3 regions of the Lysobacter sp. S4-A87 genome follow, and region 1 is predicted to be linked to each of the others. Evidence: riboswitches for the same ligand, from Rfam matches in the RefSeq annotation. Region 1 holds a riboswitch; each other region holds the start of a gene.
What was found. Region 1 has a riboswitch for cobalamin ahead of btuB (TonB-dependent vitamin B12 receptor). Riboswitches for the same ligand answer to the same signal wherever they lie in the genome.
Positions count from the first base shown of each region.

Region 2: it holds a riboswitch for cobalamin, as region 1 does, so the genes downstream of both, metE (5-methyltetrahydropteroyltriglutamate--homocysteine S-methyltransferase) here and btuB (TonB-dependent vitamin B12 receptor) in region 1, are expected to answer to the same signal.
Region 3: it holds a riboswitch for cobalamin, as region 1 does, so the genes downstream of both, MNR01_RS07770 (ribonucleoside-diphosphate reductase subunit alpha) here and btuB (TonB-dependent vitamin B12 receptor) in region 1, are expected to answer to the same signal.

Region 1 is NZ_CP093341.1:1,916,102-1,923,286, forward strand. Features, by position in the region: gene bioD (dethiobiotin synthase) at 1-354, opposite strand, end outside; gene MNR01_RS08680 (GAF domain-containing protein) at 403-888, shown strand; gene MNR01_RS08685 (TfoX/Sxy family protein) at 885-1,277, shown strand; cobalamin riboswitch at 1,675-1,895, shown strand; gene btuB (TonB-dependent vitamin B12 receptor) at 2,058-3,938, shown strand; gene MNR01_RS08695 (ferritin-like domain-containing protein) at 4,052-4,672, opposite strand; gene MNR01_RS08700 (aromatic ring-hydroxylating dioxygenase subunit alpha) at 4,816-5,925, shown strand; gene MNR01_RS08705 (DUF998 domain-containing protein) at 5,976-6,656, opposite strand; gene MNR01_RS08710 (NAD(P)/FAD-dependent oxidoreductase) at 6,702-7,185, opposite strand, start outside.
Region 2 is NZ_CP093341.1:1,706,489-1,713,673, reverse strand. Features, by position in the region: gene gap (type I glyceraldehyde-3-phosphate dehydrogenase) at 1-542, shown strand, start outside; gene MNR01_RS07795 (group III truncated hemoglobin) at 885-1,295, shown strand; gene MNR01_RS07790 (glycosyltransferase family 39 protein) at 1,292-2,812, opposite strand; gene metE (5-methyltetrahydropteroyltriglutamate--homocysteine S-methyltransferase) at 2,919-5,195, opposite strand; cobalamin riboswitch at 5,362-5,569, opposite strand; gene MNR01_RS07780 (acyl-CoA thioesterase) at 5,635-6,042, opposite strand; gene MNR01_RS07775 (ribonucleotide-diphosphate reductase subunit beta) at 6,029-7,039, opposite strand; gene MNR01_RS07770 (ribonucleoside-diphosphate reductase subunit alpha) at 7,183-7,185, opposite strand, start outside.
Region 3 is NZ_CP093341.1:1,697,898-1,705,082, forward strand. Features, by position in the region: gene MNR01_RS07750 (HAD hydrolase-like protein) at 1-75, opposite strand, end outside; gene MNR01_RS07755 (phosphoglycerate kinase) at 85-1,257, opposite strand; gene MNR01_RS07760 (DUF3999 domain-containing protein) at 1,348-2,781, opposite strand; gene MNR01_RS07765 (DUF2339 domain-containing protein) at 2,778-5,516, opposite strand; cobalamin riboswitch at 5,634-5,885, shown strand; gene MNR01_RS07770 (ribonucleoside-diphosphate reductase subunit alpha) at 6,219-7,185, shown strand, end outside.

The sequences.
Region 1 (7,185 bases):
CACCACGGCATCGGCCATCGCCGACAGCCGCGCGTGCGCCTCCAGGATCGGCTGCAGCCGCACCGTCACGCCGGCATCGGCAGCGGCAAGCTCCGGCGCCAGCGGTTGCAGCAGCGCATAGGGATTGACGTCGTCATAGGCCGGGCGCGGCTCGCTGGCCGCCTGCAGCAGCAGCGCGTCTTCGTTGCGCAGACCGTCGGCGGTGACCTCGCAGCCGCTGGCGAGCGGCTTCATCCCGACCGCCCGCAGGCCGCGCGCGCGCAGCGCGTGCAGCAGGGTCGCACTCGCCAGGGATTTGCCGATGCCGGTGTCAGTGCCGGTGACGAACCATCCGCGGCCATCGGGCCTGTTCATCGCCGGCCCCCGGGCCGCACGCTGGTAGACTGCGGGAAAGAGGCATTTATGTTCACCAGCGAAAGTCTAAGCGGGCCCAAGCCCGAACAGTACGCACAGTTGCTCGAGCAGGCGCGGGCGCTGGTGCATGGCGAACGCGACCGCGTGGCCAATGCCGCCAACCTGTCGGCCCTGGTCTACCACTCGCTGCCGGGCCTGAACTGGGTCGGCTTCTATCTGTTCGATGGCACCGAACTGGTGGTCGGCCCGTTCCAGGGCCTGCCCGCCTGCATCCGGATTCCCCTCGACAAGGGCGTCTGCGGGGCCGCCGCGACCACCCGCCAGACCCAGCGGATCGCCGACGTCCACGCCTTCCCTGGCCACATTGCGTGCGATTCTGCGTCTAACTCCGAACTGGTCGTGCCACTTGTGGGGGGGGATGGCCAGCTGATCGGCGTGTTCGATCTGGACAGCCCGCACTTCGACCGCTTCGATGCCGACGACCAGCGCGGCCTGGAAGCGATTGCCCAGGCCTTCGTGGAGTCGCTGGCATGAATATCGGTAAGAGCGGGGAAAAAGGCGCAGACAAGCTGCGCAACATCGGTCCCAAGTCGGCGGCCTGGTTGCGCCAGGTAGGGCTGCGCTCGCGCGAGGACCTGGCCGCGGTCGGCACGGTCGAGGCGTTCATGCGGGTCAAGCGCGCCGGCTTCAAGCCGACGCTGAACCTGCTGTACGCCATCGAAGGCGCGCTGCAGGACTGCCATTGGCAGGAGATTCCCGACGAACGCCGCGGCGAACTGATCGCTGCGACCGAAGCGGCGATCGCCCTGCTGCCGCCGCCGCGCTACCGCCCGCCCGCGGGCCCGGTGACGACGACGCAGATCGCCGAAGAGCCGACGATGGCCATGCCGTCGCTGCTGGACGAGCCGGCGGAGCGGGACTGAGGTTTTGCCACCCGGGTAAGGGCAAGGGCCGCAACCGGGGACGCGTCCGGCTTTCCCGGGTGCGCTTCGCTTACCCGGGCTACGCCCCTGGATCCTGCCTTCGCGGGGATGACGACCTCATCTCCGTCATCCCGGCGAATGCCGGGATCCATTCACCGTCCGCAGACCGGGCAATCAATTGCCGAAGCGTCGTCCGGCGGGTCGGGGATTGCGCAGCAGTGGGCCATGGATGGCCCACGCCCCGCCTTCGGACAGGATGTCCGACGAAGGGGCGGAGCAATCCCCGGCCCGCCGGACGGCGCCGCCCCGAAGACGAAAGCCTCAGCCGGGAACGAAACGCCACACGTTTGCGACGTCGGCGCGATGGTTATTTGGGCAGCACCAGCCTTATCGCGTAGACTGCGCCCCGCTTCGAGGTGACCCGGCGGCGTCCTGCCGGCGGGTTGAAACGGGAAGCCGGTGACATCCCCGCAGGGACCATTCCGGCACTGCCCCCGCAACGGTAAGCGAGTACAAGCGCTGCAACCGCCACTGTGCATGACACGGGAAGGCGCGGCGCCGGAGAGCACAGCCCTCCACTCGCGAGTCCGGAGACCGGCCTGGAAGCAGGGACACGCGCCCGTACAGAACTGTACGGCGCCGGCCCACCCCTGGTTGCGATGCGGAGGGCATCGCGGCGGCGACGTTGGCGCCGTGCGCCCACACCGCAGCCCCGTGCACTCTCCTCGCGACATTCCCAGTTGCCCGTCACGGCACGAGCCGTGCGTTGGAGAACCCTCGATGCAATTGCGTAACCCGATGTCGATGGCAGTGCACCTCGCCGTCGCGTGCCTGCTCGCCGCACCCGTCCTCGCCCAAGCACAGGACACCGCGGCCGCCACCGACCTCGACCAGGTCATCGTCACCGCCAACCGCACCGCGATCAGCGTCAACGACGCACTGGCACCGGTCGAAGTCATCGACGCCGAACAGATCCGCCTCAGCCAGGCACGCTCCCTGCCCGACCTGCTGCGCGGCCGCGCCGGCATCTCGATGTCCAACCAGGGCGGCAGCGGCAAGCTCACCACGCTGTTCCTGCGCGGCGCCGAATCCGACCACGTACTGGTGCTCGTCGACGGCATCCGCGTCGGCTCGGCCACCTCCGGCCTGACCGCCTTCCAGGACCTCCCGATCGAAATGATCGACCGCGTCGAGATCGTCCGCGGCCCGCGTTCGAGCCTGTACGGCGCCGACGCCATCGGCGGCGTGATCCAGGTATTCACCCGCCGCGACAAGCAGGGCTTCGCGCCGCGGGTCCGGTTCGACGGCGGCAGCAACGACACCCTCGGCTACGGCGTCGGCTTCGGCGGCGGCACCGACCGCGGCTGGTTCGGTGCCGACTACCAGCACACCCGCACCAGTGGCATCAACGCCTGCAACGGCTTCTTCGACCCGGCCACCTTCGACGGCGCAGGCTGCTTCATCGCCCTGGACTCGCAGCCCGACCGCGACGGCTACGAGAAGGATGCCCTGTCGCTGCGCGGCGGCATCCACCTGGGCGAGCAGTGGACCCTGGAAGGCCACGCCCTGCGCAACGAAGGCGACAACGAGTTCGACGGCGACTTCACCGACCGTGCCGAAACCGTCCAGCAGGTCATCGGCGGCAAGCTGCGCTGGCATCCGTCCGACCGCGTCGACGTCCACCTGACCGCCGGCCGCAACGTCGACTCGTCCGACAACTTCCTCGGCGATACCTACCTCGACTTCTTCAGCACCAACCGCGACAGCGCCACGCTGCAGGGCGACTTCGGCATCGCCCCCAACCAGCTGGTCAGCGTCGGCCTGGACTGGCTCAACGACAGCGTCGAAGGCACCACGCAGTACGACGAGGACAAGCGCGACAACAAGGCCGCGTTCGTGCAGTACCAGGGCAAGTTCGGCGCGCAGTCGCTCGAGGCCAGCGTGCGCCGCGACGACAACGAGCAGTTCGGCGGCCACACCACCGGTGGCGCGGCCTGGGGCCTGGTGTTCGCCGACAACTGGCGCGTCACCGCCGGCTACGGCAGCGCGTTCAAGGCGCCGACGTTCAACGAGCTGTACTACCCGTTCTTCGGCAACGCCAACCTGCGTCCGGAAGACTCCGAGACCTGGGAACTGGGCCTGGCCTACCTGGGTGACGGCTTCAACGTGCACCTCGACACCTTCAGCACCGACGTCGACGACCTGATCGCGTTCGATTCGGCGATCAACCTGCCCAACAACGTCGAGAAGGCGCGCATGCAGGGTGCCGAGCTGTCGGCCGATGCCACCATCGCCGACTGGACCATCAACGGTGCGATCAGCTACCTGGACACCGAGAACCGCCGTGGCTTCTACGAGGGCAACGACCTGGCCCGTCGTGCGAAGAACAGCGCACGCCTCGACGTGGACCGTGCCTTCGGTGCGTTCCGCATCGGCGTGACCGCGGTCGGTGAAGGTTCGCGTTACGACGACGTCGCCAACACCCGCCGCCTCGGTGGCTACGGCACGCTCGACCTGCGCGCCGAGTACGCCCTCACCCGCGACCTGACCGTGCAGGCGCGCGTGGCGAACGTGTTTGACCGCGACTACGAGACCGCGGCGTTCTACAACCAGCCCGGTCGCGAGTGGTTCCTGACACTGCGCTATGCGCCGGTGAACTGAGTCGCTGCACCCGTGCGATCGAAGGGCCCGGCATGCCGGGCCCTTTCTTTTCGTAGCCCGGGCAAGCGCAGCGCACCCGGGTTTGCGCGCGTCGATCCCGGGTCCGCTTCCAATCAGTGCTTCTTCGGCATCGATTCGCGCGCCTTCTCGGCACGTGCCGCGCCGATCGCGGTCTCGACCTGCTTGACCTCTTCCGGCGGCGGCAGCACCGCTGGGATACCCAGTGACTGCAGCCACAGCTCCCGGCTCCAGCCCTTGGTGTGGTAGAGGTGATGGTCCTCGTCCTTCTCGACTGCCTCGTACGCCTGCTTGAGCACGCGCGCCAGGTCGCCGGTGGTGTGATCGGCAATCTGCCCGATCAGCTCCCAGTTGTGATGGTCTTTTGTTTCGGCCAGTACGACGCACTCGGTCGCCACCAGTTCGGCGGCCGTGGGGTCGCCGCTCTCGCGCGCCATGGTCATGGCCGCGACCAGGGATTTGCCGATGTGTCCCACGACTTCGCGGCCGGGTGACCGGGTGTCGGGATCGAGCCCCAATTGTTCGAACACGGCCAGCAGGACCTTGCGATGCGTTCTCGTCTCTTCCAGGTACTCCTGCCACTCCTCCCGCAAGTCCTCGTTGACGGCGCAGCCGATGGCGGCTTCGTAGATCTTGATGCCGCCCAGTTCGGTCTCCAGTGCCTGGTACAGCAGTTCATTGACCTGGTCCTGTTCGATCGTTGCTTTCCTGGCCATTGCCGGGACTCCGGTTGCGGGTTTGAAGAGATCCACCTGTAGTCGCCCTGGTGTTAACCGCAGGTGGAAATTTCGCTCGGTGGTGCATTGACACCACCGGCGGCGCGGGCAAATCTTGGCGGGGGCGCACCGGGGCGAGTCGAATGAATCCATCCGTAGCAGATCTGCTGGGCCAGTACGATCCGACGTTGCCGCTGGCGGAGGCATCGACGATTCCCGCCTCCTGGTACGTCGACGAGCGCATCAGCGAGCGCGAGAAGCGCACGACGTTTTCGCGCTCCTGGCAGATGGCCGGGCGCCTGGACCAGCTGCGCGAACCCGGGCAGTACGTCACCTGCGAGATCGCCGGCGAACCCATCCTGGTCGTGCGCGGCAGCGACGGCGAGTTGCGCGGCTTCTTCAACGTCTGCCGCCACCATGCCGCGGCGGTGATGACCGAGGCGTCAGGCTGTGCGCAGAACCTGCGCTGCCCTTACCACGGCTGGACCTACACGCTGGAGGGCGCACTCAAGGGCACGCCTAGCTTCAACAGCGAATGCCACTTCGACCGTTCGCAGCACGGGCTGGCGCCGGTGGCCACCGCGGTCTGGGAGAACTGGGTGTTCGTGCGCCTGGACGCGCAGGGGCCGAGCCTGGAGGAATTCCTCGGCGTCGACCTGATCGAGCAGATCCGCCCGCTGCAGCTGTCGAAGCTGCACTTCTTCGAACGCCGCCATTACCTGTTCGACTGCAACTGGAAGGTGTTCGTCGACAACTACCTCGACGGCGGTTACCACGTCCCGCACCTGCACAAGGGCCTGGACAGCGTCCTCGACTACAAGAACTACACCATCGAGAACGGCGGCCGCTTCTGCCTGCAGTCGAGCCCGCTGACCACGGCCAAGGCGCAGGAAGACTACGCCGCGGTGCGCAAGGGCGACCGCGCGCTCTACTACTGGATGCACCCGAACCTGATGATCAACTGGTACGAGGGCATGATGGACACCAACCTCGTGCTGCCGCTGGGCGTCAACCAGACCGAGGTGATCTTCGATTTCTGGTTCGACGATGTCTCGGAGGCCGCATATGCACGCAACCGCGCCAGCGTCGATGTCGGCCAGCAGATCCAGGACGAGGACATGGCGATCTGCAAGTCGGTGCAGCGCGGCTTGCATTCGCGCGCCTATTCGACCGGGCGCCTGTCGGTGCGGCGCGAGGCCGGTGAGCATCTGTTCCACCGCTTGCTGCACCAGGACCTGAGCGCAGCCGTCTGACCACCCGTCGCCCGGGTAAGCGAAGCGCACCCGGGATGCGCATCACCGGGCTACGCTCCCTCGCGCACCCGCACCAGTTGCACCCGTCGCAACCAAGACGCCGCAGTGCCCAGCCACAGCAGGATCATCGAGATCACGGTCTTCTGCCGAAGGCCCTCTGGCATGCCGTGCCAGTACGCGTAGATCCACAGCGCGATGAAAGTGGCCACCGCCCAGGGCAACGCCCATGCCACGTGCACGCGCCAGATCTCGTCGTAGTGGAAGCGCCAGGACTGCACCATCATCGCCAGCGTCACGCTCAGGAAGGTGGTCAGCGCGGCGAGCCGATGCAGCTGGTTTTCCTGGTCGTGGTCGAGCAGCGGAAGATCGGTCTCGGAGATCGCGGTCAGCGCCAGCGCGATTCCGGCAAGGGCCAGCAGGAACGCCGGCACGGCACTGCGCGCCTGCGGCTGCAGCACCCGGTACAGCCCGGCACCGAGCAGCATCAGCGCCATGCTGAGCGCGTAGTAGGCCATCCGCAGCCAGCCGCCATACGGACCCTTGAGGTAGGCGCTCAGCGGATCCTGGCGCCAGTCCAGGTCGGTGCGCAGCCACTGCAGCACGATGCAGGTCGACAGGAATGCGATCACGGCCATCAGGCAGATCAACCCGGACCGCTGCCGCACGACACCATCGAGGAAGCCGCCCTGCTTCCTTCGGACTGCGGTATCGACGGGGCCCGTCGCCTTCATGACTGTGCCAACGAGGCGGCCGCGAATTCGCGGCCACCTCCGACTCTACGCCACCGGCTTGGCCTTCAACACTGCCTGCGCCGCATTGCGTCCGGGCGCGCCGCTGATGCCGCCGCCGCCATGACTGCCGCTGCCGCACAGGTAGAGGCCGTCGACCGGCGTGGCGTGGTTCGACCAGCCCGGCAGCGGGCGCATGAAGAACATCTGGTCGAGGATCAGCTGGCCGTGGTTGATGTCGCCTTCGGTCAGGCCGTACTCGCGCTCCAGGTCGACCGGCGTCAGCGTGCGCACTTCATGCACGGACGCCTCGAGCGCCGGGAACTGCTCGGCAAGGCTGGCGATCACCGTGCGTTCAATCGTCGCCCTGGCATCGTCCCAGTCCATGCCACGCAGCTTGTACGGCGCCGACTGGACATGGACGGAGACGACATTACCGGCGGTGGTGACTTCCAGGTAGGGCTGCGCGGAAAGCTCGCCGTACTTGGCCGCGTCGTACGCGCGTTCCAGGTACTTCAGGGTCGGTGCGAAC
Region 2 (7,185 bases), 210 kb from region 1:
ACTGCCTGGCGCCGATCGCCAAGGTCGTCAACGACAAGTGGGGCATCAAGCGTGGCCTGATGACCACGGTGCACGCTGCCACTGCGACGCAGAAGACCGTCGATGGTCCGTCCAACAAGGATTGGCGCGGCGGCCGCGGCATCCTGGAAAACATCATTCCGTCCAGCACCGGTGCGGCCAAGGCCGTCGGCGTGGTGATCCCGGAGCTCAACAAGAAGCTCACCGGCATGGCCTTCCGCGTGCCGACCTCGGACGTGTCGGTGGTCGACCTGACGGTCGAGCTGGAAAAGCCGGCGACCTACGCCGAGATCTGCGCGGAAATGAAGGCGCAGTCGGAAGGCGCGCTCAAGGGCATCCTGGGCTACACCGAGGACAAGGTCGTGGCGACCGATTTCCGCGGCGACGTGCGCACGTCGATCTTCGATGCCGAGGCCGGCATCGCGCTCGACGGCACCTTCGTCAAGCTGGTCAGCTGGTACGACAACGAGTGGGGCTACTCCAACAAGTGCCTCGAGATGGTCAAGGTCGTCGCGAGCAAGTAAGTCGCGCGGCTGTAGCATCACAGACAAGGCCGGCATCTTGCCGGCCTTTTCTTTGGCTCTTCTCCCATTGGTCGCACGCTTCCGTCTGCGGAGCTGCGTCGTCCACCGGGCCGGGGATTGCTCCGCCCCTTGGTCGGACATCCTGTCCGAACGCGGGGCGCGGGACATCCATGTCCCGCTGCTACGCAATCCCCGGCCCGGCGGACGACGCTTCGGCTCTTCGTTGCATGGTCTTCGGTCCCTTGCCCGTCATTCCCGCGAAGGCGGGAACCCATGGATGTTGCTCGCCAGAACAGCAGGCACACCTTGATTTCCGGGCCTAAAAACCCCAGTAGAAGAGCCATGAGCCAAACCCCACAGCTTGATGAGCAGCAGTTGGCGACCCTCGTGGACCGCTTCTACGAGCAGGTCCGCGCCCACCCGGAACTCGGTCCCGTCTTCAACGCCGCCATCGACGACTGGCCCGGGCACAAGCGGCTGCTGACGTCGTTCTGGTCGTCGGTACTGCTGGGCACGCGCAGTTATCGCGGACAGCCCATGGCCGCGCACCGGCCGCACCCGATCCGCCCCGAGCATTTCGACCAGTGGTTGTCGCTGTGGCAGCAGACCGCGGAGTCGCTGCTGGCGCCGGAGCATGCCGCGCTGGCCTGCGAACACGCCAACAAGATCGGCTACAGCCTGCGTTACGGCCTGGGCCTGCAGGAACGCAAGGGCGCGCTCCCGCTCGGCATCGCCATCGCCGAGACCGGTTAACCGAACTTCTGCATCTTCGGCCACGCCTGCGACCACGGAATGCGCAGGTTGCGGCAGATGAAGATGTCCGGGTGGTCGCGCGTCTCTTCGTTGGGCACGTTGTATCGATTGCGTATGCGGCCTGCGGGCACGCAGTCGCCCGGCGCGTCGGCTATGTCCTCGCGCGTGTCGCCCAATACGATCACCGTGTTCGGTGGCGTCGAACCATAGCCCTTGTACCAGTACGAATTGACCGGGCTGATCGCTGTCGGCAGGCCAAGCTTCGGCCCGTAGAGATTGATCGCACCGGCCTCGCCGTAGTTGTTGGTGAACACGGCCGTGTGCTCGCGCTCGCCTTCCGGCAACGCGTGGTAGATGCGCGCCACTTCCGCCACCAGTTCCGGCCAGCCGATCTGCTCGGCGAAGTTGTCGTGCGCGGCACGGCTGATGCGCCAGCCCATCGAGTTGACCGCGGAAAACTGCAGGCCGATCAGACCGCTCGCCGCGGCCATGGCCACGATCCAAACCGTCATCAGCGCCGTGCCGGTGAACGCGTAGCCGGCGCGCAGTGGCCCCTGCCGGTGCAGGAACTGTTCGATCGCGACACAGCCGGCCGCAAGCAGCATCGGATAGGCCGGCGCCAGGTAATACGCGCGGCCCTGGGCCATCGCGAACAGGAACAATGGCACCGCGTACATCCATGCAACCACGGCATAGCGTCGGCCGGCCTTGGACAGGATCAGCCAGGCCAGACCGGCCAGCCAGACCGGCAGGGCCATCAGGCCGGCATTGCCGTAGAGCTGCTCGATCAGGAAATCCCGGGTGCGGCCGATGCGCACATCGCGGGCGTGGATGGTCTGCAGGAAGTCCAGCGAGATGAAGTCGTGCCGCCATTGCCACAGCGCATTGGGCAGGAACAGCAGCACTGACAGTGCCGCTCCGAGCCACAGCCAGCGGCCGCGCAGGTGCGAGCGCAGCGGTGTCGCCAGCGTGGCCACCACTATGCCGGCGACGAAGAACACCATCGTGTACTTGGTCAGCATGCCCAGGCCGATCACCGCGCCGATCGCCAGCCACCAGCGCGGGTCGGCGCTGTTGACCAGTCGCAGCATCAACCAGGCCAGCAGCACCCACCAGAGGTAGTCGATGCTGACGTATTGCATCAGGCCGCCTGCCACCATCGAGAACGGCGCCAGCGCAGCGAACAGCGCTGTCACTATCTGCGTGGCGCGGGTGCCGCCCATTTCGCGCGCGATCAGGCCGGCAAGCACGGCGGCGATGCTTTGCGCCAGGGCCGCAAACACACGGAAGCCGCTGAGCGAATCGCCGAACAATTCCAGCGAGATGCGCCCGAGCGCCGGCGTCAGCGGCGGGTAGGCGACGTAGCCCCAGGCCAGCGTTCGTGCATCGTCGAGCAGTGCCAGTTCGTCGCGGTGGAAGCCGTAGTGCTGGTTGCTGAAGAGCCGCAGCACGAACAGCGCGATCGCGATCAGGGCGAGCCAGAGAACATGGCTGCGGGGCAGGCGCATTGGCGACATGGCAGCGGCGATTCCCGTTCAGGATGTCGGCTATTTAGTCCTGCGGCCGGCCAGGATGCAATGGAGGCCGCCCGCCCGCGTTGGCGGGTGGGCGGCTCCATCGCCGTCAGGCCGCGGTCAGTCCCAGGCGCAGTTCACGGGTGGCCTGGACCATCGCGCTCAGCGCCTTGCGCACCTCCGGCCAGCCGCGCGTCTTGAGGCCGCAGTCCGGGTTGACCCACAGCTGCGCCGCCGGAATCACCTGCAACGCCTTGTCCAGCAGCTCGCCGATCTCGCCCGGCGACGGCACGCGCGGGGCGTGGATGTCATACACGCCCGGGCCGATGCCGTTGGGGTAGCGGAATCTGGCAAAGGCATCGAGCAGCTCCATCCGTGAGCGCGAAGTCTCGATCGAGATCACGTCGGCATCGAGCGCGGCGACCGCATCGATGATGTCATTGAACTCGGCGTAGCACATGTGGGTATGGATCTGGGTGGTATCGGCCACTGCACCGGCGGCGAGGCCGAACGCCTCCACCGCCCAGGCCAGGTAGTGCGGCCAATCGTCGCGCCGCAACGGCAGGCCTTCGCGCAATGCCGGCTCGTCGATCTGGATGATGGCGATGCCGGCCGCTTCCAGCTCCAGCACTTCATCGCGCAGGGCCAGCGCGATCTGCCGGCAGGTGTCGGCGCGTGGCTGGTCGTCGCGCACGAACGACCACTGCAGGATGGTGACCGGCCCGGTCAGCATGCCCTTCACCGGATACTGCGTGCGTGACTGCGCGTAGCGGGTCCATTCCACGGTCATCGCCCGCGGCCGGCTGACGTCGCCGTACAGCACCGGCGGCTTCACGCAGCGCGAGCCGTAGCTCTGCACCCAGCCGTGGGAGGTGAAGGCGAAGCCGTCGAGCTGCTCGCCGAAGTACTCGACCATGTCGTTGCGCTCGAACTCGCCATGCACCAGCACGTCCAGGCCGATGGCTTCCTGTTCGCGCAGGCAGTTGTCGATCTCGCGCTCGAGGAACTGGCGGTAGCCGGCGTCATCGAGCTTGCCGGCCTTGTGGTCGGCGCGGGCCTTGCGCACCAGCGACAGCTGCGGGAAGGAACCGATCGTGGTGGTCGGCAGTGGCGGCAGCGGCAACCGCTCGTGCTGCAGTGGCGCGCGCTGCGGGTAGGGCGTGACGCGCCGGCTCATCGCCGGAACCAGTGCGGCCAAGCGCGCGCGGACCGTGGCGTTGCTCAGTTCCGGCGCATTGCGATGGGCGGCGCGTGCTGCCTGCGCAGTGGCGATCGCTGCTTTTGCGCCTGCATTGCCGGCATGGGCATCGGCGAGCAACCGCAGCTCTTCGAGCTTCTGCCGTGCGAAGGCCATGCCGCCGCGCAGCGGCTGCGGCAATTTGCGCTCGAGCTCCAGGTCGATCGGCACGTGCAGCAGCGAGCATGACGGCGCCAGCCATCGCACGCGCGAACCGGCCGTGCGCACAAGCGCCAATGCTGCGTCGAGGTCGGTGCGCCACACGTTGCGTCCGTCGACGACGCCCAGGCTCAATGGGCGCTCGGCCGGCCACCTGGCGAGCACGCGCACGAGCTGCTGCGGTGCGCGTACGAGGTCGACGTGGAGCGCGTCCACCGGCAGCCCCGCGACCAGCTCCAGGTTGTCGCCCAGGTCGCCAAAGTAAGTCGCCAGCAGGATCTGCGGAACGTCAGCCGCGGCCAGCGCGGCGAAGGCACGGCGATAGGCCTCGCGGTCGGCGTCGCCGAGGTCGAGCACCAGACAGGGTTCGTCGATCTGCACCCACGAGGCACCGGCCGCCTTCAGCTGCTGCAGCAGTTGCACGTAGGCCGGCAGCAGCGCATCGAGCAGTTCGAGCGGGCAGCCGCCGTCCTCACGCTTGCCCAGCTTGAGGAACGAGACCGGGCCGAGCAGCACGGGGCGCGCCTCCAGTCCGAGCGCACGGGCTTCACCCAGCTCGGCCAGCGGCTTGTCGCCGCGCAGGCGGAAGGTCTGGTCGAGCTGGAACTGCGGCACGAGGTAGTGGTAGTTGCTGTCGAACCACTTGGTCATCTCCAGCGCATGGAGGTCGTGCTGGCCGTCCTGCAGGCCGCGGGCGAGAGCGAAATAGCCGGCCAGCGGATCTGCTTCGAACACGTCGCGGTGCGAGGGCGGGATGGCATCGAACAGCACCGCCGTGTCCAGCACGTGGTCGTACAGCGAGAAGTCGTTGCAGGCGACGACATCGACACCGGCATCGCGTGCCAGTTGCCAGTGCCGTGCGCGCAACTCGCGTGCCGTGTCGTGCAGGTCCTGGGCTGGCGCCTGGCCTTTCCAGAACGATTCGAGGGTCTGCTTGAGCTCGCGCCGCGCGCCAATGCGCGGGAAGCCGAGATGGGTTACCTGGATCATGGTTATGTACCTGCGATGCGTATGCATGACGCAGGGCAACGAAGGAGGGCATGGGCACGCCCCCGCCGCCGCAAGCGGCTTCGGGACCGGGACCTGCCTTCGACCTTCGCCCCCGCGGGCGAACCGGCCACGCGGCGCGAGCCGTGCGGTCGGGGGTCGGACGGAGGGCGAACCCTCCGGTCATGGCAGGTCTTCGGGCTCGTGGGCGCGAGGGGCGCAAGCTCCTCACCTACTGGCCATCGCTTCCCGGGCAGAGCCCAGTGCATGGATGGCGGTCGTTCCCATATACCGCTGCGGGGCAGCTCCGGAATTGGACGGTTGTCCGTACCGGATTCCCTCTGGCACCGCCGGTCGCCCGGCGGTGCTTGTCACATCGCTTTATCTTTATGAAGCGATGGTCACCACGACGCCGCTAAATTAGCGCCGCGGGCAGGGGGCGTCAATCGCCGGATGGCTGCAGTGCGGGGACCGGCGTCGGCTGGCCGTGCACGTCCAGCGCGACCATCGTGAAGCGGCCGCGCGTGGCCAGTTGCGTGTCGCCTGTCATCAGGTCCTCGCGGTACATGTCGACTTCCACCTGCAGCGAGCTGCGGCCGGTGGCGACCACGCGTGCGACCAGTTCTACCAGGGCGCCCTTGGGCACGGCGACGTGGAAGTCGATCTGTTCCGAGCGCGCGGTGACCACGGTGCTGCGCGCATAGCGCGAGGCGGCGACGAAGGCGGCCTTGTCCATCCATGCCAGCGCCTGGCCACCGAACAGGGTGCCGAGGTGGTTGGTGTGGTCGGGGAAGACTATTTCGGTCATGCGGGCTTCGGTCGGGGGCGTTGGCGTCTCAGAACGCGGCATCGAAGGCGACCTCGCCCTGCACGCCCACCTGGTAGGCCGAGACGCGGCGCTCGAAGAAGTTGGTCACTTCCTGCACGTCCTGCAGATCCATGAAGGCGAACGGGTTGGTCGCGCCGAAATGGCGCGGCATGCCCAGTTGCGCCAGGCGCTGGTCGGCGCAGTACTGCAGGTACTGGCGCATGTCCTTGGGCGACAGGCCGGCGACGCCGCCCGACAGCACGTCCTGGGCGAACTGCATCTCGCACTCCACCGCTTCCTCCAGCATCTGCACGACCTGGCGCTGCAGCTCGTCGTCGAACAGTTCCGGCTGCTCGCTGCGCGCGGTGCGGATCACCTCGAAGGCGAAGGCCATGTGGCAGCTTTCGTCACGGAACACCCAGTTGGTGCCCGACGCCAGCCCGTGCAGCAGGCCGCGCGAGCGCAGGTAGTAGACGTAGGCGAATGCGGCGAAGAAGAACAGGCCCTCGATGCAGCAGGCGAAGCAGATCAGGTTGAGCAGGAACTGGCGACGCTGGTCCGTGGTCTCGATGCGCCGGATGCCCTGGATCGAGTCGATCCACTTGAAGCAGAACTCGGCCTTGGCGCGGATCGACGGAATGTTCTGCACTGCGTCGAAAGCCTTGGCGCGGGCGACCGGGTCGGGCAGGTAAGTATCGAGCAGAGTCAGGTAGAACTGCACGTGCAGCGCTTCCTCGTACAGCTGCCGCGACAGGTACATGCGCGCCTCGGGCGCGTTGATGTGCTGGTAGAGGTTCAGCACCAGGTTGTTGGCGACGATGCTGTCGCCGGTGGCGAAGAACGCCACCAGCCGCTCGATCAGGTGGCGCTCGGCCGGACCGAGCTTGTGCTTGAGGTCGTTGACGTCGAGCGAGAAATCGACCTCTTCGACGGTCCAGGTGTTGCGGATCGCGTCGCGGTACATCTCGTAGAACTGCGGGTAACGCATCGGCCGCAGGGTGAGATCGAAGCCGGGGTCGAGCAGGCGGGTGTCGGACATGGTGTTGCCTCGGTGGACCTTGCCCTTCAGGGGCGGGCGACGCTGCGTTGCGCGGGGGGAGGGAAGCAGTTCGCGCGTCGCACGCCGGCTGAAGGGACGGTTCTTGTGGGGCGGTGACGCCAGGGCCACCGCCGGCTTGTGGGTTA
Region 3 (7,185 bases), 220 kb from region 1:
GTACTCGACACAGCGGGTGATGCCGACGGCCGAGTCGATCAGCGTGCCGTCCATGTCGAAGAACACCGTTGCCATTGCAGCGCCTCAGCCCCGCGCCTTGAGCGCGGTCACCGCCGGCAGTTCCTTGCCTTCGAGGAACTCGAGGAAGGCGCCGCCGCCGGTCGAGATGTAGGTCACGTCCTGCTCGATGCCGTACTTGTCGACCGCCGCCAGGGTATCGCCGCCGCCGGCGATCGAGAACGCCTTGCTGGCGGCGATCGCACGCGCCAGGGTTTCGGTGCCCTTGCCGAACGCATCGAATTCGAACACGCCGACCGGGCCGTTCCACACCACGGTGCCGGCGGCCTTGATCAGCTCGGCGTAGCGCGCAGCGGTGTCCGGACCGATGTCGAGGATCATGTCGTCGGCGCCGACGGCATCGACGGCCTTGACCGTGGCAGGTGCATCGGCGGAGAAAGCCGGGGCGACCACGACGTCGGTCGGCACCGGGATGTCGGCGCCGCGCGCCCTGGCATCGGCCATGATCTTCTTCGCGGTGTCGATCAGGTCGTTCTCGACCAGCGACTTGCCGACGCCGTGGCCCATCGCGGCGATGAAGGTGTTGGCGATGCCGCCGCCGACGATCAGCTGGTCGACCTTGCTGACCAGCGACGACAGCAGTTCAAGCTTGGTCGAGACCTTGGAACCGGCGACGATCGCCAGCAGCGGACGCGCCGGGTTGTCGAGCGCCTTGGCCAGCGCATCGAGCTCGGCCATCAGCAACGGACCACCAGCGGCGACCTTGGCGAATCGGATCGCGCCATGCGTCGACGCCTGGGCGCGGTGCGCGGTGCCGAAGGCGTCCATGACGTAGACGTCGCACAGCGCGGCGTACTTCTTCGACAGCGCTTCGTCGTCCTTGCCCTCGCCGACGTTCATGCGGCAGTTCTCGAGCAGCACCAGCTGGCCCGGCGCGACCTCGACGCCGTCCACCCAGTCCTTGACCAGCGGCACGTCGATGCCGAGCAGCTCCGACAGGCGCCGGGCGACCGGTGCGAGCGAATCGGCCTCGCTCCACACGCCTTCCTTCGGCCGGCCCAGGTGCGAGGTGACCATCACCGCAGCGCCCTTCTCCAACGCCAGCTTCATCGTCGGCACCGCCGCGGTGATGCGCTGCTCGGAGGTGATGCGACCGTCGTCGATGGGCACGTTGAGGTCTTCGCGGATCAGCACGCGCTTGCCGGCGAGATCGAGGTCGGACATGCGGACGATGGACATGGGGGGCGCTCCGGGTGAATGCGTAGCCGCGTATTGTCGCGGCCCCCGTGCCGGAATGAAACCGCTGCACGCCGCAGCGGGCGCCCCTGTTTAGGCCCCGCCCGGGGTTTCCGGGTCGTGCGCCGCGCCCTGCCCGGCCGCCGGCCTGGGCTGGCGCAGCAGGCTCAGTGCGAACGCGCTGACGACCAGCGCCCCCAGCACCAGCACCGACCACAACAGCCACGAGGTCCAGTCGCGGCGGGCGGTGAACGCGGCATCTCCCGCCAGCGCCTGCGCTGCACCGAGGGAGGCGGGCGCGGGTTGCCAGGCGTCGCCGCGCTGCTCGCGCATGGCATCGACCAGCTGCGACAGCGGCGAATCGGCACGGCGCGCACGTGCGCTGCCGGCGACCAGCGAGTAAGGCGCCGGCCCCTGCGCGAGGAAGACCACCACTTCCGGCCGGTAGCCCAGACGCAGCGCAGGATCGCCGCTGACCGGCGTGCTGGCGCTCAGGCGCCAGTAGCGGTCGCGGACGACCCGATCGAGCACCCGTGCGCCGGAACGGCTCGCGCGCCCGGCCGAATCGACCTGCCAGGCCATCCACGGACCGGCGCGCAGCTGCCAGGGCGCACCGCTGTCGTCGCGGCTTTCCAGCCGCCACTCGACGGCATGGTTGCCCGGAAGCTCGACATCCACCTGCTGCACCGGGAAGCGACCTTCGAGGTTGAACTCGAATGCATCGCGACCGGCCTGGTCGATGCGGCGGCCGCGCAGTGGTTGCCACTGCGGCGCCGAGGCCACGGCAGAGCCGGCCAGCTCGGCGCTGACCGCGGTGATCTCGATCGGCTGATCGCTGCGGTCCGGCGTGAGTCGCAGGTAACGAACGTGGCGAGCGGGAGACAGTTCGATGCGCCGCTGCAGCAGGCGCCGCCCGTCGCGTTGCAGGTCAACCAGGCGGCCGCGCACGGGCAACGGCTGCCATTGGTCGAGATCGTCGCTGCCTTCGACGCGAAAGCCCAGGTCCAGTGCAGAGGCTGGTGCCGACGCCGGTGTCGAGGCTGGCTGCCATTGCAGCTCCAGCGCGGTGATCGCCTCGCGTGCCTGGCTGGCATCGACCAGCAGCACGTTCTGCGGCAACGCGTCGGCGGCGGCGCCGTTTACGCGTGCCTGGACGCCGCGCAGGCGCCCCTCGCCATCGATCGTTCCGGTCAGCTCCCAGCCTCCGGCCGGGCCACCGGCGGGCGTGGCCGGAAGCCTGAACCATGGCAACGCGATCCGGGCCGGCGCCTGGACCAGGGGCTGCTCCGGTGCGAACAACGCCGACGGAACGGTGGCGCCGTCGTGGTTGCGGACCTCGAAGTCGCGCAGGTCATGTGTGTACAGCTGCCGATACACCGACGCGTCCAGGGTCACGCGATAGGCGCCGCCATCGTCCCGGCTCAGCTTGAGCGGCCACTGCTGGGCGAAGTCTTCGCTGGCAACGGCGGGCGCGGCAAGCAACAGGCAGGCGACCTGAAGGCAGACAATCCGGGCGAGGCGTTTCATGGGCTGGCGTCGAACTCCGTGCGCAGTGCGCGCGGCGGCGCGGGAGCAAAGTAACCGACCAGCGTGCACAGCAGGCCGTAGGCGATGAACGACGCGATCCCGAGCATCGTGCCCAGGTGCGAGCGGTCGACCAGGACCAGCTTGACCAGCACCACCGCCATCAGCACCGCACCGGCCCGCCACAGGTCGCGCTGGCCACGGCGCGAACCCAGGATCCAGCCGAACACACCGAGCACGCTCCAGACGATGGTCAGGCTGGTCTGCACCAGGCTGGTCGAGAACATCGAGCCACCCCAGGCAATGCCGCCAACGTGGTGGACGGTGCGCAGGGTGATCACCGTGATCAGCGCGAAGCCCGCCGCGGCGAGCAGCGGGATGCGGCGTTCGCGCAAGTCGTCGGAGACCAGCGGCGACGCCAGCCATGCGGCGGCGAGTCCGATCACGGCCAGCTGCGCCAGGTCCAGCGGATTGAGCACCGGCAGCCATTGCAACGGCGTGCTGCTGCCGGCAACGGTCAGCGCGACCGTCGCACCAAGCGCGACGGCGAGCACGAACAGGCGCTGCAATGGCGCGCGCCATTGCTCGAAGTGGCTCGCCAGCGGCGTTGCGATCCATTGCGGGCGCCACTGCACCAGCGCGGCAATGCACCAGGCCGGCAAGCCAAGCGCGGCGACCTTCCAGCCGTCGCCGAATGCAGCCTGGCTGGCCAGCCAGTACAGCGACAGGCCCGCAGCAAGCGCCCAGGACCACAACCACAGCGAATGGGCGAGCGCGATCGGGCTTTCGCCTTCGCCGTGGTCGCGCAGGCAACGCAGGCTGCGCCAGCCGGCGAGTGCGAACACCAGCCACGCCACGCCGCCGAGACCTGCAAACGGATGGTCGTGCGCAGCGTCCTGCACGAGCGCCAGCGGCAGCGCCGCGGCCATGGCCGCGACCACGCTCCAGGCGAGTGCGCGCGCCGGAATCCGCCGGTACACCTCCGCTACGACCCAACCCGTCACCGCCGCGAACATCAGCACCGCGTCGGGCCATTCCTGCGCGGTGACGAAGCGGTCGATCTCGTGCAGTGCGTTGCCGCACCACCAGCCCAGGCCCCACAGGTAATAGACCAGCGCCGGAGGGTCGGCAGAAATGCGTCGATAGCTCCACGCGCTGGCGAAGCCGGCGATCGCGATCAGCAACGCGCCCATGCAGGCTGCATTTGCGATCGGCGTCGCCGCCGTCGGATTGTCGGCAAGGCCGATGGCGAAGGCGCCGGCGGCCAGCAGCTGCAGCAGCAACCCGGTCACTTGCGGCAACTGCCGTTGCTGGTGCGATCCCAGCCAGACCAGCGCTGCGCCCTCCAGGGCGAACACGCAAGCGGTGGCCTGCGCCGACAGTGCCAACGGCACCGCCAGCGTCGCAAAGCCCACGGCCAGCAATGCGTGCGATGTGGCCAGCATGGTGAAGCGCTCGCGACGGCGCAGCCACCACGCGAGTGCCGCGTACACCGCCGCCAATGCCAGTGCGCACAGGGCCAGCTGCATGCGGTCGCCTTCGAGCAGCGCGGCCTGCAGCGCGAACGCCACCAGCGGCGTGCCAAACACCAGGCAGCCATCGATGCGGTCACGCTTGCCGTCCGGTCGCTGCTGCGCGTACAGGATCGGCACGAGCAGATAGCAGAAGAAGAACAGCAACAGGAACGGTTCGGTGGTGGCGAAGTGCTCGGGCTTGTAGCTCAGCACGCCCCAGACGGTGCCGACACCGAAGGTGAAGACGAACCCCAGCAGGTTCAGCGCACGCCACGGCCGCACCCACGCGATCACGAAGATGGCCAGGTTGAGCACGGCGTAGTAGCCGAACAGCGCAACATGGTTGCCGCTGCCGGTCGACAGCCAGATGGGCGCGAGGAATCCGGCCAGGATGCCCAGCACCGCGAGCGCGATCGCGTTCTGGCGCACCGCCAGCACGCCTGCGCCGGCCACCAGCACCACGCTCAGGGCGAAGGCGACGCCGGCCGGAATCATCTGATAGAAGCGGAAGGCCGCGAAGATGACCAGCAACAGCACGCCGATCGCACCGCCCTGCAGGCTCAGCGCGAAGCTGCGCCTGGCCTCGCGCTGGCGCCAGCCGAAGACCAGCGCGGCCAGCGCCGAGGCGGCGATGCCGGCCAGGCGAAGCTCGACCGGCATGCGCATCCAGCCCTGGTCGGATGCGTATTTCAGCAACGACGCGATGCCGGCGAAGAACACCAGCACGCCGACCTTGACCGGCATGTTGCCTTCGGTGAACCACTTGCGTACCGCACGCCTGGCCAGGTCGAACGCGTCGGGCGAAGCCGGCTGGCGCGGCGCGCGCGCGTACTGCGGCGCGGCTCGTTCGCGCGCGGCGGCGGGCAGCGGCATTGGTGCCGGCGGTGCCTGCTGCGCCGGAGAAGCAGGAGGTTGTGGTGCGACCGGGCGTTCGACCGGAGGCGGTTTGGGCGCTGTGGCCGCTGGTGCCTGGGTGCGCATCCATTCCTGCAGCGTCGGTCCGTCGGTCGGTTCCTGGGCAACCGGCTCCTGGGCAACCGGTTCCTGGCCAACCGGTCCCGGGGCAACCCGTTCCCGCCCGACAGCTTGCGAGCGCAATTGCGCGACCTGCGCCTCGAGGACCGCCACGCGCGTCTTGAGCGCACTGATCATCGCCAGCGCGACGATCAACAGCACCGGCACCGACAACACCACGAGCACCAGAATTCCAATTCCACCAGCCATCCATGGGCCCCCTGTTGTGGATCTGCGCACACCTTACCGCAAGCGCGGACGCCCGGTTCAGGTCGTGACTTCCGATCACAATGCACAACATTATGTGTTGACCAATCCACCGGACCACACTATGTTGTGGCCGTCGGTGCCGACCTCGCGGTCGGCTTAAAAGGGAAGTCCGGTGCGGCCTCGCTCAGATCACATCGTTGATCGAGCGGCCAACTCCGGCGCTGCCCCGCAGCGGTAGTGGAAACGAACGCCGTCATGGCACTGGGCCCAAGGCCTGGGAAGCGACGGTCAGTAGGTGAGGTGGCCAGCGGCATGCGCCCGGTCCTCGCGTCCAGAGCCCGAAGACCTGCCGACAACCGCGCGTTGCACACCGCGCGGTGACCGGCCAGCGAGTCTTCGGAGGGAAGACGGTCGGTGTTGCATGGAGGCGCGCCGTTGCTGTCGAAGGACGCCCGCCACCACAGGCCCGTCTCGGCCTGCGCGACGCCGCAACCGCAATCTCCGAGTCCCGCGCCACGCCGCCCTTCGAGGGAAGGACGACGAGCCGTGCGCCCACGCACCGGAGCTATCACGATGACCACCACTACCGACGCGCCTGCCGTCAATCAGCCTGCCGTCACCCGGCCTGCTGCCCCTGCCGCCGCAATCGCGCAGGGCGAGTCCGCCGGCTTCACCCTGACCCCGCCCGCCGCCAACCTCACCATGACGGTGACCAAGCGCAACGGCCGCCGCGACCCGGTCGACCTCAACAAGATCGTGCGCGCAGTGACGCGCAACTGCGAAGGCCTTTTCTCCGTCGACCCGATGCGCGTGGCCACCCGCACCATCTCCGGCCTGTATGACGGCGCGACCACGCGCGAGCTCGACGAGCTTTCGATCCGCACCGCCGCCCTGCTCACCGCCGAAGAACCCGAGTACGGCCGCCTCGCCGCGCGCCTGCTCGCCGGCGTGATCGAGAAGGAAGTCGCCGGCATCGAGATCCACGCGTTTTCGCAGTCGGTGCAGCGCGGCTTCGACCTGGGCCTGATCAACGAGCGCCTGCTGACCTTCGTCCAGGCCAACGCGCGCAAGCTCAACGACGCGATCGACCCGACCCTCAACCAGCGCTTCGATTACTTCGGCCTGCGCACGCTGTACGACCGCTACCTGCTGCGCCACCCGACCGCGCGCACCGTCATCGAAACGCCGCAGCAGTTCTTCCTGCGCATCGCCTGCGCACTGAGCGAGGATGTCAGCGACGCCCTGGCGCTGTACCGGCGAATGGCGCAGCTGGACTACATCCCCAGCTCGCCGACGCTGTTCAACTCCGGCACCACGCACGAGCAGCTGTCGAGCTGCTTCCTGCTCGACTCGCCGGAAGACTCGCTGGAAAGCATCTACAAGCGCTACATGGACGTCGCCAAACTGAGCAAATTCAGCGGCGGCATCGGCCTGAGCTACACGCGCATCCGTTCGCGCGGCTCGCTGATCCGGTCGACCAATGGCCTGAGCAACGGCATCGTGCCGTGGCTGAAGACGCTCGATGCCTCGGTCGCCGCGGTCAACCAGGGCGGCAAGCGCAAGGGCGCGGCTTGCGTGTACCTGGAGCCGTGGCATGCCGACGTCGAGGAGTTCCTGGAGCTGCGCGACAACACCGGCGATGAAGCGCGGCGCACGCACAACCTCAACC